DNA from 3 places in the Paenibacillus sp. IHBB 3054 genome. Region 1 is predicted to be linked to each of the others. Evidence: riboswitches for the same ligand, from Rfam matches in the RefSeq annotation. Region 1 holds a riboswitch; each other region holds the start of a gene.
The links. Region 1 has a riboswitch for thiamine pyrophosphate ahead of thiC (phosphomethylpyrimidine synthase ThiC). Riboswitches for the same ligand answer to the same signal wherever they lie in the genome.

Region 2: it holds a riboswitch for thiamine pyrophosphate, as region 1 does, so the genes downstream of both, ACQ76X_RS22340 (thiamine phosphate synthase) here and thiC (phosphomethylpyrimidine synthase ThiC) in region 1, are expected to answer to the same signal.
Region 3: it holds a riboswitch for thiamine pyrophosphate, as region 1 does, so the genes downstream of both, ACQ76X_RS09745 (ABC transporter substrate-binding protein) here and thiC (phosphomethylpyrimidine synthase ThiC) in region 1, are expected to answer to the same signal.

Annotation. Positions count from the first base shown of each region.
Region 1 is NZ_JBOFBG010000013.1:147,411-151,912, forward strand. It holds gene ACQ76X_RS16635 (response regulator transcription factor) at 1-648, opposite strand, end outside; gene thiC (phosphomethylpyrimidine synthase ThiC) at 849-2,627, opposite strand; TPP riboswitch at 2,732-2,838, opposite strand; gene ACQ76X_RS16645 (NAD(P)-dependent alcohol dehydrogenase) at 2,945-3,979, opposite strand; gene ACQ76X_RS16650 (SDR family oxidoreductase) at 4,115-4,502, opposite strand, start outside.
Region 2 is NZ_JBOFBG010000023.1:28,353-32,854, reverse strand. It holds gene thiH (2-iminoacetate synthase ThiH) at 1-537, opposite strand, end outside; gene ACQ76X_RS22350 (thiazole synthase) at 563-1,327, opposite strand; gene thiS (sulfur carrier protein ThiS) at 1,683-1,886, opposite strand; gene ACQ76X_RS22340 (thiamine phosphate synthase) at 1,938-2,546, opposite strand; TPP riboswitch at 2,659-2,761, opposite strand; gene ACQ76X_RS22335 (SDR family oxidoreductase) at 2,909-3,778, opposite strand; gene ACQ76X_RS22330 (NUDIX hydrolase) at 4,034-4,459, shown strand.
Region 3 is NZ_JBOFBG010000006.1:120,917-125,418, forward strand. It holds gene ACQ76X_RS09735 (sigma-70 family RNA polymerase sigma factor) at 1-202, shown strand, start outside; gene ACQ76X_RS09740 (hypothetical protein) at 186-1,583, shown strand; TPP riboswitch at 1,658-1,768, shown strand; gene ACQ76X_RS09745 (ABC transporter substrate-binding protein) at 1,893-2,963, shown strand; gene ACQ76X_RS09750 (thiamine-binding protein) at 3,043-3,336, shown strand; gene ACQ76X_RS09755 (ABC transporter permease) at 3,333-4,094, shown strand; gene ACQ76X_RS09760 (ABC transporter ATP-binding protein) at 4,113-4,502, shown strand, end outside.

The DNA of each region.
Region 1 (4,502 bases):
CGGAGACAGCCGGCGGAAGGTCACCCTGCTGCCGCTGCTGTGCAACAGAGAACGAATGCTGTTCTCCAGCCACTCCTCTTTGCGGCTATTCGCAGCGGGTTCGTCGCCCGTATCAGCAATTAGCAGCACGAATCCCGGAAAGGGGAACGTTACCCGCAGCGCTTCCTCGTCGTACTCCACTGGAAATCCGGAAACCAGTTTGTCCAGAATATAGTCTGCGGATTGCCGCTTGTCGCTTCTCCAGTCCACATGCTGAAGCAGCGGAATCCGCTGCGCGGTTTTTTTCAGAACGGCAAGCAGGGAAGCGGCCTCCAGTCTGGGCTTCAGGATATAATCGGCAACCCCGCTTTGGAAGGTCGAACGCACATATTCGAACTCACTGAAGCTGCTGAGCACGATCACCTCAATTTCCGGATACATCCCCTTGACGAGCCGGATCAGCTCTTCCCCGTCCATCACAGGCATAACGATATCGGTCAGGATGATATGCGGACGCTGTAATTCAATTAATTCAAAAGCCTCTCTTCCGTTGGAGGCCTCGCCCGCAATCTGAAACCCCTCCCCTTCCCAGTCCAGCAGATGGATTATCCCCTGCCGTACCAGCATTTCATCGTCCACCACCAATATTTTGCAGAACGTTGTGTCCATGGCTTCTCCTTTTTGGGAACAAGAATACACTGAAAAAACAAAATGAAACCCGCTTGATTAAGGGGTTCCATCTCACCGAAACAAACTTATCTATCAGAAATGAAACAGCTTTCATAATCTGATTTACATTATAGGTATACGCCCGGAGACTGTCAATTGAGAGGGAGGAGGGCGATTAGCGACAGTCCCGGACCGACGGTTTATTTATAGATCAGACCTCCGCCTTCCTTAAACTCTTCTGCTTTATCCCGCATCCCTGCGGCAATCATCTCTTGCTCCGGTTCTTCTTGTCCATCCTGCAACCTCGCCGTATCGCGGATACCATGAGAAATGCGCATACTGCAGAACTTGGGTCCACACATAGAGCAGAAATGAGCCGTTTTGGCCCCTTCCGCCGGAAGGGTCTCATCATGATATTCCAGTGCCCGTTCCGGGTCGAGTGACAAATGGAACTGGTCCCGCCAACGGAACTCGAAGCGCGCTTTGGAGAGTGCGTTATCCCGATCCTGCGCGCCCTTGTGTCCTTTGGCCAAGTCGGCTGCATGGGCGGCAATTTTGTAGGTGATGACGCCTTCCCGCACATCATTTTTGTTAGGCAATCCTAGATGCTCCTTCGGGGTAACATAACACAACATCGCCGTGCCGAACCAGCCGATCATCGCCGCTCCAATAGCCGAGGTGATATGATCATAGCCGGGTGCAATATCCGTAGTCAGCGGACCCAGTGTGTAAAAAGGAGCGCCATTGCAGAGCTCAAGCTGTTTATCCATATTCTCTTTGATCAGATGCATCGGTACATGGCCCGGGCCTTCCACCATCACCTGAACATCATGCTTCCAGGCAAGCGAGGTTAATTCACCCAATGTCTCCAGCTCGGCAAACTGGGCTTCATCATTAGCATCGGCAATGGAGCCTGGCCGCAGCCCGTCACCCAAAGAGAACGCCACATCATAAGCCTTCATGATTTCACAAATATCCTCGAAATGTGTATAGAGAAAATTCTCCTGATGGTGGGCCAGGCACCAGGCCGCCATAATCGAACCCCCTCTGGAGACGATGCCCGTCATTCTTTTGGCCGTTAATGGGATGTAACGCAGCAGTACCCCGGCGTGAATGGTGAAATAATCCACTCCTTGCTCCGCCTGCTCAATCAGGGTGTCCCGGTATACCTCCCAAGTTAAATCCTCGGCCTTGCCGTTTACCTTTTCCAAAGCCTGATAGATAGGCACTGTCCCGATAGGTACCGGAGAGTTGCGGATAATCCATTCACGGGTGGTATGAATATTTTTGCCCGTCGACAGATCCATAATATTATCCGCTCCCCAGCGGGTCGCCCATCTCATCTTCTCTACTTCTTCATCAATGGAAGAGGACACCGCCGAATTCCCGATATTGGCATTGATCTTCACCAGGAAATTCCGCCCGATAATCATCGGTTCACTCTCCGGATGGTTAATATTCGCTGGAATGATCGCACGGCCGCTGGCTACTTCCTCTCTAACAAACTCAGGGGTTACATTTTCCCGGATTGCGATAAATTCCATTTCCGACGTAATCAGGCCTCTGCGCGCATAATGCAGCTGGCTGACATTGCGGCCTTCTATAGCTCTCAAGGGACGCCGCTGCAATCCCGGAAACACCTCTGCCGCCGACTTCTCTGTGAGATTTCCGTTATCCTCCGGCTTGACCGCTCTTCCCTCATAAGATTCGGCATCCCCCCGCTCCGCGATCCACTGAAGCCTGTGAGGCGTTAACCCCTTGCGGATATCGCTATAGGCTTCATCATTAGTATAAGGCCCGCTTGTATCATAGACACGGACAGGAGCATTCTCCGCTTCTCCGGCAGTACCCGAGGTTCGGCTTAATGTAATCTCGCGCATCGGAACTTGAATATCAGGCCGTGAGCCCTCCACATACACCTTGTGACTTCCCGGAAAAGCACACAGATCGACCTCATGTTTCTTCTCTTGATTCGGCATCTTATTTCCTCCTTAAGGTTTAAATAAATAAGAGTGCGCGCAAAAAAGCCGCTCCACATGGAGCGGCTCAAATATCCATAAAAGGCTAACGCCAACAATGAAATAAAGGTCCGACTCCACTTTCCTACGCTGGTATGATCCAGATCAGGTTCAAGGGTCCAGGAATGCATTTTTCCCGTCTCAGCCTATTCAGGCTCCCCTAGTGGTTTCTTATTTAGTTATGTTTAAGTTACAGAGAAATCCAGCAATTGTCAACCGGTGCTCTTATAGAGGAATTGGCAAATAATAAATATCGATTGCATATTGGATGAGCACTGTTAGCTTAGCTGACTTTTTATGCACACGATAATTTTCCCCTTCGCACGGCCTTCTCCAAGATCACGAAGGGCATGGGCCGCGCCGCTTAGCGGATATTGCCGATCAATAACAGGCACTACGTAGCCTGCTTCGACAAGCTCCTTCCAAACCATTTGATCCTCGTGGTTCGGTTTATGGACTAGAAGTGCTATTTTCTTTTTTTCAAACCAGGCAGACAGCGGTGCAACCAACAGAGCCAGGAGGATATAAGAAAAGGAACCGCCGACCATGACATACGTGCCGCCTGACGTTAGTGCGCGCTTCATCGCGACAACCGAACGGTTGCCGACGACATCGAGGATTAAATCGTATCGTTGTCCGCTTGTGGTGAAGTCATCTTTTGCATAATCCAATACATGATCCGCCCCGAGGGTACGCAGCATATCCAGCTTCTCGGCGCTGTCAACGCAGGTCACTTCCGCTCCGACCCATTTGGCATATTGAACCGCAAACGTACCAACTCCGCCACCGCCCCCATTGATCAGAACCCGATGGCCCTTTCGCAGCTTTCCTTTGTCGCGCATACCCTGTAAGGCTAGAACGGCTGCCTGAGGAATAGCCGCTGCCTGCCCGAAGCTCAGGCCGGCCGGCTTTGGTGACAAGGCTTTCTCACTGGCACATACATACTCCGCAAATCCTCCCCAGCCGCAACCGGAAAGGTCCCCAAAAACCTCGTCCCCCGGTCGGAATCTTTTGGCATTGGCGCCTACGGCGATGACCCGTCCCGCGATATCTGCACCAAGAATACGGTAACGGGGTTTACGGAGCCCGCCAAGGCGGTTCATGAACGGTTTGCCGCGGAGGAGATCCCAATCCCAGGAATTCACAGAGGCAGCGTGGACCTCAATCAACACTTCATGGTCTTGCGGTGCAGGGATATCCACCTCTTCAATACGTAAGACTTCTGGCGATCCGTAGGCATCATAGACCATCGCCGTCATCGTGCGTGCTCCTCGTTCGCTGGGTAAGCCTGTATCCATCATCTCTTCTCTCATGGTCATTCTCCATTCGATAGGCTTATGTGTGTCGCGCTGTCAATTCACTTTTGGCTGCGCGCCCGCGGGACTCCTACCATTTTATTCTTCAAGGAGAATGTAATTCCCTTTATTAGGGGAACCGTCTTCCTCTTTTTATGAAAAATGCTGAGCTATATTACTTAGATACTCTTCCTCAACCGTATTTTTCTTCATACTTATGAGCATTTTCGCATCTTCTCCCACTACATAACGGAATTTGCTTGTACCGTCTGTGGCTGCTTGATAAATAGTGTCAGCTACAAGTTCTGGTGCCGAGGCATAGTCTGGAGCTTTTTCCATTTCCCCTAATTTACCCAGAAAGGCAGTAGTGAATGATTTATAATCCGTTAAGCCATCATTAAAAAAGAACTCCATCGATCTTCCGCCAAAGTCCGTGCTAATGGCTCCTGGTTCAATCAACTTTACTTTAATGTTTTGTGATGCCAATTCAAAAGATACGGATTCAGAAAAACCTTCTACCGCGAATTTAGTGGAGTGATAC
Region 2 (4,502 bases), on a different contig from region 1:
CAAGGTAAGACCGTCTACCCCTGCCACCCTCAGATCATTGTACTCTTCTGTAGAGAGCGGATTAACCTCAATGCTGACAGAAGAAAAATAGTCACGGAGCACCTTCACGCATTCTCTCACATAAGCGGCCGAACTTTCACTCCGGGATTCCCCGGTCAGAACCAGAATGTGGCGCAGGCCTGTGGCGGCGATAGTTTTCGCTTCCTTCCTGACCTCCTCCAGTGTCAATTTTTTGCGCGGAAAGTCATAAATCGAGCTAAAGCTGCAATAAGTGCAATGATTCACGCAAAAATCGGCCAAATACATCGGCGTAAACAGCTGCATCACATGCCCGAAGTGCGTACGTGTCAATCTTTGCGCTTTCTGCGCCATTTCCTCCAGGTAAGGCTCCGCCGCCGGAGACAGCAGTGCCATCAGCCAGTCTTCGTCCAGATGCTCCAAACGAAGCGCGCGCTTCACATCCACCGCTGTATACTGCTTCCATAAAGTCTCGTAAGGAAGCTGCTCCAGCCGGGTCAGCGTATCATAAAAGCTCATGCTCTTCCTCCCTTCCTTCTCTTGGCTAGAACAAAAAGCCGGTTAGTGGCGAAGAGGCCGTTGCCGCTTCCTCCACCGGCCCTAGTCCGGCCAGATAAGCCTTGCGCCCTGCGGATACCGCCTCACGGAATGCCTCCGCCATCAGAAGCGGATCACGCGCAGTAGCAATTGCCGTGTTCAGCAGCACGGCGGATGCGCCCATTTCCATTGCCTCAGCAGCCTCGGAAGGTCTGCCAATACCGGCGTCAACAATCACCGGAAGGTCCACTTCTGCGATCAGAATCCGCAGCAGCTCCTTGGTCTGCAGGCCGCGGTTCGAGCCGATGGGCGCACCCAGCGGCATAACAGCAGCAGCTCCGGCTGCCTTGAGCCGGATAGCTGCGGAAAGATCGGGACTCATATACGGAAGTACAACGAAACCCTCTGCAGCCAATATTTCCGTGGCTTTAACTGTCTCCATATTATCGGGCAGCAAATATTTCTGATCATTAATGACCTCGATCTTCACCCAATTGCCCAGCCCTGCCGCCCTGGCCAGTCTGGCAATACGTACCGCTTCTTCGGCTGTGCGTGCGCCGGAGGTATTGGGCAGCAGCGTCATATGGGAGGGGATATGAGTAACAATGTTGTCGTTGCTCTCCGGATCAACCCGGCGCAGAGCCACCGTAATGACCTGAGAACCCGAGCGTGCAATCACTTCGGGAATAAGGGTATTGCGGCTGTATTTCCCGGTTCCGATAAACAGCCTGCTGGATAAAGGGATTCCGCCGATAACGAAAGGATCTTGCATAAAATCGCCTCCTGAGATAGTGGCCCGCTAAAATGCGGAGCCTCTGTTGCTGATACGCCGAGTTTTGGTCTTACCTCTTTCGTCTTTCGTCTTACCTCTTACGTCTTATGTCTTACGTCTTGCCTTTAACTCTTGCTTCTTACGTCTTACCTCTTACGTCTTACCCTTTACGTCTTACCTCGTCTTACCTTTACGTCTTACCTTTAACTCTTGCTTCTTACGTCTTACGTCTTACGTCTTACCTTTAATTCTTGCTTCTTACGTCTTACCTCTTACCTTTTACCTTTTACCTCTTGCTTCTTACGTCTTACCTCTTGCCTCTTGCTTCTTTCACCCGGCAACACGCACCGGCACTTTAGCCCCCGCCGACAAAGTGGACCAGCTCTACGCGGTCACCTTCGCTCAGCAGCGTATCTCCGTAAACGTCCTTGCCGACGATCTCGCCATTCAGCTCCACGATAACCAGTCTCCCGGTCCACTCGGACCGGCTCAGCAGATCAGCTATAGTCCGGCATCTCTCTTCATAGGCCCCGCCTTTTCCATTCACGATCAAATTCATGCTTGCTCACCTCCTTTAACTGGTGCAGGAACATTGTTCATGGCTTCAGGCTTAGGGTACGGCCTGAACTACTGATCTGTAGGCTGTAGCGGCGGCCACAGGATCTCCCGCACTGCATATTCCGGACATTACGGCAATTCCGGCAGCACCCGTTGCCAGAACCTTTCCGGCATTGCCCGGCTCAATTCCGCCTATGGCGATCAGCGGAATGCTGCTGCAGCGGACAGCCTCAGCCAGCTGCTGCAATCCGCGTTCCCGCTGCCCCGGCTTGCAGGCCGAGGGAAACACATGCCCGAACAGGCAGAAATCCGCTCCCTGCCGGCCGGATTCGGCCGCCTCCTCCGGGGCATGCACCGACCTTCCCAATCGCAGGCCCGGTGCTACGCTGCGCGCTGCGGCAGGCGGCAGGCTGTGCCAAGCCAACTGGACCCCGCCCGCCCCTGCCGCCAGAGCAACGTCTATCCGGTCGTTGATCACCAGCTTGGCAGGCGGAACCCCCGCTATAATCAGCTGCTCCGTCAGAGCCATGAGCTCCCGTGCAGACATTGCCTTTTCCCGGAGATGGATATAATCCACTATGAATTGCACAGTCGCAGCCAGCTGAACAAACTGCACCGGATTCTGCTTTCCATCCGAGATCAAATGTATCTCTTTCAACACGTTCACCTTCTCCTGTTCTTTTGCATTACCGGCAAACACAAAAAAGACCGCCCCCGTAAAGGAGGCAGTCTGGAATATATACAGGAATACCGGGCCATTCAGCCCCGCTGCAGTTATTCGTTCTCCACTTCCCTACGCTGGTATAAACCAGATCAGGTTCAAAGGGTCCGAACGGGTATGTTCGTCTCAGCCTTGCGGCACCCCTAGTGACAAATTCATATTCAATTACGCTTAACGTTTCATATACTAACATATTATTCCTTGAAGAGCCATCCTTTAAAGAGGCCTGCATCAAAAAGAGCGGAACCCAAGGTTCCGCTCCAGACTCTAATTATTCATAGCAATGGAATCAGCAACCGCATTTAGCCGTTTACGACCTCGCCGCCGTTCACATGCATTACCTGTCCGCTTACATAAGATGAATCGTCGGAAGCCAGATACACATAGGCCGGAGCCAGCTCCTCCGGTTGTCCCGGGCGTTTCATTGGCTGCGTGCCGCCGAACTCACTGACTTTCTTCGCGTCAAAGGTCGACGGAATAAGCGGTGTCCAAATCGGTCCCGGCGCTACGGCATTGACCCGGATGCCTTTGTCCGCCAGGTTCATCGACAGCGAACGGGTAAAGCTGAGAATCGCCCCTTTGGTGGACGAATAGTCCAGCAGCTGCGGGCTGCCCCGGTAGGCTGTGATCGAAGTCGTGTTGATGATCGTGGACCCTTTTTTCAGGTGAGGCATGGCTGCCTTGGTCAAATAGAACATCGAAAAAATATTCGTGCGGAACGTCCGCTCCAGCTGCTCGGAGGTAATATCCTCAATCTTCTCCTGCGGATGCTGCTCGGCCGCATTATTAATCAGGATGTCCAGCTTGCCGAGTCCTTTCACCGTCTTATTGATCAGATCCTGGCAAAACGCCTCCACGCCGATATCGCCGGCGATCAGAATGCACTTCCGTCCCTCTTGCTCCACCTGGCGTTTAGTCTCTTCGGCATCGGAATGCTCATTGAGGTAGGAAATAACGACATCCGCACCCTCCTTGGCAAAATGAACGGCAACCGCCCGGCCAATACCGCTGTCTCCTCCTGTAATCAGAGCCGCCTTGCCCAGCAGCTTGCCCGCCGCCTTATAGGCTGAAGTCTCGAATTCCGGCAGCGGATTCATTTCACTTTCAATTCCGGGCTGGCGGTCCTGCACCTGCGGAGGTAGTGTTTTTTTGGTTTGCGTGTTGTCTGGCATGATCCATTCTCCTTTCGCTGTGTACCTGTTGGTTACTCATCGTTTTAGGGTTGGCTCAGGGTGTCTGGTTTATGCACCTGCAGATCATCTCTTCATTTGCTTTACGTTATGTTACTTACCACACCTTGGGCGCGGTCAAACTAAAATGTCAGTCGTTTTTGCCGGGGAAGGCGTTATACTTTAGAGAGAAAGCACTAATCCAGCAATGGAGTTGCAGATTTATGCAGACTCTGCACAGAGGGGAGAGCACGCAATATGGTCAAACACACACGCAGCATCATCGTTGCTGTCAAAGGAGTTATTGTACATGGAGGCCGGATTCTGCTTGTTCGGCGTGCGGCAAGAGATTCCGTCGGAGCGGGCACCTGGGAATGTGCGGGCGGAAAAATAGAATTCGGAGAAGACCTGGAGGCAGCTCTGGAAAGGGAGATTTATGAGGAGACCGGACTTGCGGTTACTGTCGGCAATCTGCTGTATGCAACCTCGTTTCTAACCGATCCTGCAAGGCAGCTTGTCATTATCACCTATTTGTGCCGGAGCGCGGACCATGCGGTACAGCTGTCCATAGAGCATTCGGATTATAAATGGTGTACCCGGCTCGAGCTTCAACGCCTGCTTCCGGCGGGAATCCTCGCTGAATTTGAGAAAAGCCATGTCTTCTCCCTGAACGAACTGCTGTAAAGCGTTGTCTGCTACAATCTGTGACAGCGGCATGGCTGGGTGG
Region 3 (4,502 bases), on a different contig from region 1:
GCAGCAGATGGGCGAACCGGACCGCAGCCTGTTTCTGCGCAGATATTTCCTTTATGAGAGCCTTGATCAGCTAGCGCAAACCTTCAGTCTCAGTAAAAAGGCTGTCGAGAGCCGCTTATACCGTTGCCGGACGCTGCTCAAGCAGAAGCTAGGCCTGTCTGAGAGTCAGGGAAAGGAGGCGCAACATGGCCAAAGACATTAAAATTGAGGAACAGCGCCTGTTCGGGATGATTGATTCTATGAGCTTCAGCGATGCAGAGCTTGCCTTAGGTGTTCTGCCGGAGGTTGACCAAGGTCCGCGCCCCGCAGACGAAGAGGAAGCCGCTTCGCTCGCCCGCATCAAAGCACGTACACTTGCCCGTCTGGAGCCCGAAGCTGCTGTCCACACCGTCCGTTCCTTTGCCCGGAGATCCCGGAGGCGGAATATCTTCGCAGCCGCAGCGGCAGTAATACTAATTGCTGCCGGTATGCTCGCTTTCTCTCCTGAGGTACAGGCCGGGTTAAGAAAGGCGCTGAGCTTCCTTCCTGGCTTCGGCACCGTTGTGGAGAACAGCCCCGGTGACCTGATCTATGTACTGAGCAAACCCTATGACATTGCTGTGGGGGACGGAAGTCTGACCGTGGATGCCGTTCTCCTGCAAGAGCTTGGCGGGAGCATTACGCTTCGCGGCCGGAAAGTCCCTGAAGTCAGCGAATTTGAGGCAGATATCGGCGGCAACCGCTATACTTTCACCTCTTACATGCGTTCGTCCTCGGAGAGTGAGTGGTACGGCAGCTACAGTTCAACTCAAGCGCTGCAGCTGAAGAAGGATAATCTTCTAACCCTGCATCTAGGCAGCACAACCGTTGGTCCGTTACAGCTCACCGCTCCGAAGACAGCTGAGGAGCTCGGGGAACTCGGCGCAAGCGATATACAGCAGGATGTGCGGATTACTGCTTTTCCGGTGGAACTTGGCGGCGGGCTTGTCCGTGTCCAGTTGTTGCCCACTCTGACGGCGGAATCCGGGCTAACTGTCCATTCTTACGGATTGGAGCCGCTGGTGCCTGGGTCAGGTCTCTATGTAGAGAACGCGGCAGGAGAAAAGGCATCACTGGAGCAGCCTGAATCCATGTCCTATCCTTCCGACTTCCGGTTTCATGAGACTGCCGGGGCGGGCGCTCGGCCTTATACGGTCTTCATTCCTTATATTGAAGTTTCAGATCGTGACGCCGTATCTGCAGAAGTAGAGATTCCGCTGCCTGATATCGGCCAGGAGGAAATGCTCCACACACGCGCGGAAATCGCGGGCTTTCCGGTAGAGTTCACCCGCATTGAACGTACCGGCGAGACGGCTGCCAGCGTCGATATGAATGTGAATTTCAATGCCGCAAAGCTGCGGACGCTGAAGTATTTCCTTATTCGCTATCCGGGGCAGGCGGACAACAGCTCGTTCTCTTGGCTGAATACCGACCAGACCTACGGCGTGATGAAGACCCTCCATTTAGAAACAAAACCCGGGGAGGATAAGCTGCGTTTTAAGCTGTCCGAACCGCATTTTCTGCTCAAAGGGCCGTGGCGCCTGCCGCTGAAGCTTGATAGCTAAAGCAGAGTTGCTACTGGACAACTTTGGAGCAGGCGTCTATAATACACCGTAAGAACACAGCAATACCTATAACTTCATAGTACCAGGGGTGCTGGAATTGGCCGGCTGAGATTGTATCCCACAAGATACTGACCCTTATACCTGATCTGGATAATGCCAGCGTAGGAATCGTCAATCGCTTACGGCCGTTTATGGCCCAAGCACAACCTTGCGCAAGTAACTGGTGTCCCGATTCTCGGGGCGCCTTTTTTGTATGGGACTATTCAGAATCTGGAAGACTAGGGTTGCTGGAAGGAGAGAAGAAGAGAAATGGGAGTCACAAAAGTATTAAAGCTCAGCCTCACCTGCATGCTGGTCTTTGCCATTGCCGGATGTGGCAATAGCAATGGGAACTCTGGCGGAAATGCGGCAGACACTGCCGGAAACAGCACCACCGCTCCTGAAACCACTGCCGGGGCAGCAACGGACGCTCCTAAGGAGCTGACCAAGATCAAGGTCGCGCTGGACTGGACGCCGAATACAAATCATACCGGGCTTTATGCGGCAAAAGAGCTGGGCTATTACGAAGAGGAAGGGCTGGATGTTGAAATCGTGCAGCCGGGAGCTGCCGGGTCCGACACGATGGTTACCTCGGGCGAAGCCGCTTTTGGCATCAGTGCCCAAGAGGCGCTGACGCTGGCCCGCCTGCAGAAGGTGCCGCTCGTGTCCATCGCCGCTATCATTCAGCATAATACCTCCGGGTTCGCTGCACCGAAAGACCGCAATATTAAGACACCTAAGGATTTCGAAGGCAAAACCTACGGCGGCTGGGGTTCCCCTGCCGAAGAAGCGGCCATGAAAGCCATTATGGACCCCGAAGGCGGAGATGTGAAAAAGGTGAAGCTGGTGAACATCGGTGAAGCAGACTTCTTCACCGCCGTGAAACGCGACATTGATTTTGCCTGGATCTTCTATGCCTGGACCGGGATTGAAGCGGAGCTGCGCGGAGAACCGCTCGACATGCTCTACCTCAAGGATTATGCACCCCAGCTCGATTACTACACGCCGGTACTGACTACGAGCGAGAAGGAAATTGCCGAACATCCGGAGCTGGTGAAGGCTTTCCTTAAGGCTACCTCGAAAGGTTATCAATACGCCATTGATCAGCCGGAGGAAGCCGCAGCCATTCTATCCAAAGCTGTTCCCGAGCTGGATCCCAAGCTGGTCCTGGCCAGCCAGAAATGGCTCAGCCCGAAATACAAGGATGATGCCGTCCGCTGGGGCGAGCAGAAGAGCGAGGTCTGGCAGGATTACGCCGACTGGATGTATGGCCTGAAGCTGCTCGATCAGCCGCTGGATGTTCCAAGCACATTTACGAATGAGTTTTTGCCAGCTAATTGATTAAGGATGAAGTGATTGAATGTTCGTTTCGTTCCGCTGTACGCAGATTACCCATTTAAACTGAGAGGAATGATATATTGTGGCCAATACATTGCTAAGCATTCAGGTAATTCCCAAAACTCCGAACAACGAGGATTCGATTCCTTACGTGGACAAAGCCATCGAAGTGATTCAGAAATCCGGTGTAAAACATCAGGTGAACCCGCTGGAGACCACGATGGAGGGCGAAATCACCGAGCTGCTTGAGGTTGTGCGCCAGATGCATGAAGCGCTGATTGCAGCAGGCAGTCCAAGCGTCATCTCCCAGATCAAAATCGCCCATAACCCGAATGGAATCAGCATGGACAAGCTGACGGAGAAATACCGGCCGTGAGATCGTATTGGAAACAGATTTGGCCGCCCCTTGTGGCGGTCGTCTTTTTTCTGGGGTTATGGCAGGTTTCCGTATCCCTGTTCCATATCGAGTCATGGATCCTTCCCAGCCCAAGCGATATCGCCCGGGAAACCTCGGGCAATGCTTCCGGCATTTGGGCACATACAGCGGCTACGCTGCGCCTTACCCTGATCGGCTTCCCTATCGGCACAGGCGTGGGTCTTATTGTTGCCCTGCTGCTGCATCTGCTGCCTTGGCTCAAGAGAGCGCTCTACCCGCTGCTCATTCTCAGTCAAAATGTGCCCTCCATTGCGCTCGCGCCGCTGCTGATTATCTGGTTCGGCTTCGGGCTGCTGCCGAAGATTGTGCTGATTACACTTGTCTGCTTCTTCCCGGTTTCAGTCGCAGCCATGGGCGGCCTGACGCAAAGCGACCGGACCATGCTGAACTATATGAAGATGGCCGGCGCGAACAAATGGCAGATCTTCACCAAGCTGGAGCTTCCGGGCTCCCTGCCCGCCCTGTTCTCGGGGCTTAAAATTTCGGCCACCTATGCTGTAATGGGTGCCGTTGTCGCGGAATGGATCGGAGCTGACAAGGGCATCGGCTACTACATGCTGCTGCAAAAATCCGCTTACCGCACAGACCGCGTATTCGTCGCCATTGCCATCATCGTGCTGCTCAGTCTTGTGCTGTTCGCACTTATCGCGCTGCTGGAGAAATGGCTGGTGCGCTGGAAACCGCGCAAAAGTTCCTAGAGAGGAGGATGGCCGACAATGCCGCATATTACAGATAACCCGCCATCCGGCACTGAAGCAGCCGGCATTCCTGAATCCAGGAACTTACCGCCTGCACTTGAGGTAAAAGGAATCTCCAAAACCTTCACCCACCGCCGCCGCGAAACCCGCGTGCTGGACAACGTATCCCTTACAGTGCAGCCGCAGGAATTCGTCTCAATTGTCGGACCCTCAGGCTGCGGAAAAAGCACTTTATTCCATATTATCGGGGGCCTGGAGCTGCCGGATGCCGGAACGGTAAGCATGAACGGCAACCTTGTTACAGGGCAGCGCGGAGAGATCAGCTATATGCCGCAGCAGCCCGCGCTGTTCCCTTGGCGGAGCATCGAGGACAACGTCCTGCTCGCCGGTGAGCTTAAGGGCGCGCCG